2 regions of the Vibrio sp. V31_P5A7T61 genome follow, and region 1 is predicted to be linked to the other one. Evidence: predicted binding sites of a transcription regulator. Region 1 holds the regulator's gene; the other holds the start of a gene.
The links. Region 1 encodes PurR, which represses purine synthesis genes. Its sites were predicted from a motif close to TNANGNAAACGTTTNCNTNA; they were not measured.

Region 1 (2,182 bases):
TGAATGAATCATCGCCTGCCGTAGAGGGTGATTGATATTCTTGTTATAAGCGGCATCGTCGAAAAAGTGGTTTGGTGCACAACTTGATAAACATTGTGCACATTTAACATCAATTGGAAGGATTATGGGCCGAATTTGATTGCGAGTTACTGCGTTGCAGTCTAGAATCTTGCTGGTTATTAACAAGATTAAATGTAACCAATAGGCCGCTATTTAACAGCGGTTTTTGTGTTTTTATTACTTTTAGGCTGACGTTAGCCTATACCCGAAGAATGAGACGTTGTAAAAAGGCAGCATCGACAGTGCTTAAAACAAACCTCTCTCCTATCACGATCTCCTAACAGGGCGATTGCACTTTCGGGACATAACTACTGCTCTAGTTACCTAACGCCGAGCAGTCACCGACAGGATAATTTTATGGCTACGATTAAAGACGTTGCACGCCTAGCAGGCGTATCGACAACAACCGTATCTCATGTCATCAATAAAACACGTTTTGTGGCAGAAACCACTCAAGAAAAAGTCTTGGACGCGGTTAAACAGCTGAATTATGCACCAAGCGCCGTCGCACGCAGCTTAAAATGTAACACCACGCGTACGATCGGTATGTTGGTGACTCAATCCACCAATCTATTCTTTTCTGAAGTGATCGATGGTGTTGAAAGCTATTGCTATCGCCAAGGCTATACACTGATCCTCTGCAATACTGGTGGTATCTACGAGAAACAACGTGACTATATTCGTATGCTTGCTGAAAAGCGGGTCGACGGTATGTTGGTCATGTGCTCCGATTTAACGGAAGAGTTACTTGAGATGTTAGAGAGTCATCCCTCGATACCTAAAGTTATTATGGATTGGGGCCCGCAAACATCACAAGCCGATAAGATCATTGATAACTCTGAAGAAGGGGGTTATCTAGCAACGAAATATTTGATCGAAAATGGGCACACTGAAATTGCTTGTCTAAGTGGTCACTTTGTTAAAGCCGCCTGTCAAGAACGTATCGCAGGCTTTCGGCGTGCCATGGCAGAAGCCAACCTAACGGTAAAAGAAGATTGGATTTTAGAAGGCAATTTCGAATGCGATACTGCCGTTCTAGCCGCGGATAAAATCATTGCTATGGATACACGCCCGAGCGCGGTATTCTGCTTTAATGATACCATGGCATTAGGTCTGATCAGCCGTTTACAGCAACGTGGCATACGCGTGCCAGACGATATGTCAGTCATTGGTTATGATAATATTGAGTTAGCCGAATATTTCTCTCCGCCACTGACCACGGTCCATCAACCTAAACGCCGTGTTGGGAAAAATGCGTTTGAAATATTGTTGGAGCGCATCAAAGATAAAGAACACGAAAGACGTATTTTTGAAATGCACCCTGAAATCGTGGAACGTGACTCAGTCAAAAAACTCACCGCTAAATAGATAACCACTTCATTGACCCATTATTGAGCAAAAAAGACTTCAAACCCAATCGTAGCCTTAGCGCCACGATTGGGGGGCAATCTTTGCCTAATTCAAATCAAAATGAAACAAACATCATATAAACAATCACTGAGTGTGATATTTATTCAATGATTTGTTTATTTTATACATCCAAGTTATACTATTTTGTCAATAATGAAACGTGTCACGCACAGGGCAAACCATTTGAAAAGATGGGACGCAAAGCCTCCGGCCTAAACCATAGTGGTAGGTAGCGGGGTTGCCGATGACAAAATAGCTAAAACAAGCAGTCAACTCCCCCTATTATTATGCTTTTTGACGTTTTGCTATTTTCTCGGACCTGATTTTGCTGGCGAATTGCTTAATACACCGAGAATGACAGCATGGATAAACCGGTATTAAAAGATTCAATGCGGCTATTCGAACTGCTTGGCCAGGTCAAGTCGCGCTCAATGTTTGGTGGCTTCGGCATTTTTGTCGATGACACTATGTTCGCTTTAGTCGTCAACAATCAACTCCATCTTCGAGCTGACGATGAATCTGCTAAAGTTTTTACCGAAAGAGGCTATCTGCCCTACGTTTATAAAAAACGGGGCTTTCCTGTGGTAACTAAGTACTTTGCTTTACCTGATACCTGTTGGCTTGATCCAACGACCATTTTGCAGGAAGCAACCGTCGCCTTACGCCAAGCCAAATCGGAGCGAGAGCAGCAAGAGCAGACTAAACCCACTCG
Region 2 (2,182 bases), on a different contig from region 1:
GACCTTTGCCACTCAATAGTTTAATCACGGCGTAAGAGATAAAACCAAGTGCGATACCTTCAGCTATTGAGAAGGTTAAAGGCATTAATAAGCAAGTCACTACCGTCGGTGCCGCTTCTGTAAGATCTCGCCAGTCGATACTTACCAAGCCGGACATCATTAGAATCGCGACATAAAACAACGCACCCGCCGTAGCGTAGGCAGGGATCATTCCCGCTAATGGCGAGAAGAATAATGCAAGTATAAATAAAATGCCAACAACTACCGCTGTTAAGCCCGTGCGACCGCCTGCAGCCACACCTGAAACACTTTCGACATAAGATGTGGTATTCGAGGTGCCCAATAATGCGCCGACAGACGTCGCTGTCGAGTCAGCAAGCAATGCTCGATTTAAACGTGGAATTTTACCATCTTTACCAATGAAACCCGCTTTGTTTGCCACTCCAACGAGAGTTCCAGCGGTATCAAACAGGTCAACAAACAAGAAAGCAAACACAATTGAAATCATGCCGATTTCAAATACGGCTGAAAAATCAAGCTGCATGAAAGTTGGAGCAATACTTGGTGGCGTAGACATGATGCCTCCCCAAGTCACATCGCCAACAATCAACCCTAAAATAGTCACCGCTAAAATAGCGATCATTACCGCCCCTTTAACACCGCGATGAACCAGAGCAATCGTGAAGAAAAAGCTTAACGCCCCCAACACAGCAGGCAACGAGGTAATCGCTCCCATTGACACCAAAGTTGCCGGGTTATCGACCACAATGCCAGCATTTTTAAGCGCGATAAATGCTAAAAACAAGCCAATGCCGGCAGAGATACCCGTGCGTAACGACATTGGAATCGAATTAATGATCCATTCACGAATCTTAAATAGACTCAATAGGATAAATAAAATACCTGAGCAAAATACCGCCGCTAACGCCACTTGCCACGTATACCCCATGCCAAGTACAACAACATAGGTAAAGAAAGCATTTAACCCCATGCCAGGGGCTTGTGCTATCGGGTAGTTAGCGACAAAACCCATAATAAAACAGCCAATCGCTGCCGCTAAACAGGTCGCCACAAAGACAGCACCACGGTCCATTCCTGCATCCGCTAAAATTGCCGGATTCACAAAAATAATATAAGCCATGGTCAGAAACGTCGTGATCCCGGCAATGATCTCAGTGCGCACGGTTGTGCCATTTTCACTGAGTTTAAACAGTTTTTCCAACATGGTAGAATCCTAATACAGACAAAGTAAACGGTTGCGTAATCGATTGGCGAGGATTATAAAGTTATCAACAGATAAATTCCATACACAACTACTATCAATCTGTAGGAAAAAAACGACTTTATCTATGCTAAAAACGTGACAGCGCCAGACCAACGTTCGTGAAGTGATACTCGCGAGGACAATGCTCATCTGCTGAGAAAAGGATTATTACGGATCGTTAAGCATAAAAAAACGCCATCTGAGTACAGATGGCGGTGAATTATTTTAATCACTGTAGATTAACAATAGATTCTAATATAGGGGTGAACAAAACTACATAACTTTCAAGTGGTTAATTTAATAACCAAAACTTGATGGATAAGTAAAGTTGCTAGTAAAAACAGAGTTGTTTTTCCAGAACATTACACAAGATAAACCTTTATTCATAACTATCACCTTTAAAATCAAACGTCATTAAGTTGATTTCTCAGTTCCTTGGAGGCGATAAATCGGACTCATCCTTTGAGCATTTTTTCTTCACTTGGGAAGTTGGTTACAAATATACCACCAAGAAAATTAATTACAACACTTTTGGTGACTAAAATCACAAAAAGTACAAAAAAACACTAATCCCGACGAAGTTTGGTAATTTAATTACACAAATATCAGTAATAATGTCTTCACTCCTCACTCAACATGGGGAGACCCTCTCGTCCTTAAAGCCTCAAAACGATTGAACAATACGTGTATCATTGACACTCAATAAGCGGAATGTTTCACGCTGTCGTCATCGTTCAGTCGAATAAACAAAAGATAGCCTTGATCGCGACTCACTGAACAACGATGAACAATGTGACTAGCGTAACGAACGTGGTAAATCTCAAGCAGGAAAAATGGTAGCCATCGAGAAGGATAATAAATCCACTACTCCCAGATCTCGCATAGTGGTATGCTATTTCATATTATCGTCTCACCTCC

Region 2: a site for PurR is predicted at 1,245-1,264, ahead of CAG58_RS11330 (NCS2 family permease). Genes of this name have one in related genera too.

What each region holds. Positions count from the first base shown of each region.
Region 1 is NZ_WXWI01000025.1:105,391-107,572, reverse strand. It holds gene elyC (envelope biogenesis factor ElyC) at 1-35, shown strand, start outside; gene purR (HTH-type transcriptional repressor PurR) at 418-1,428, shown strand; cyclic di-GMP riboswitch class I at 1,634-1,716, shown strand; gene CAG58_RS05395 (TfoX/Sxy family DNA transformation protein) at 1,833-2,182, shown strand, end outside.
Region 2 is NZ_WXWI01000051.1:86,059-88,240, forward strand. It holds gene CAG58_RS11330 (NCS2 family permease) at 1-1,225, opposite strand, end outside.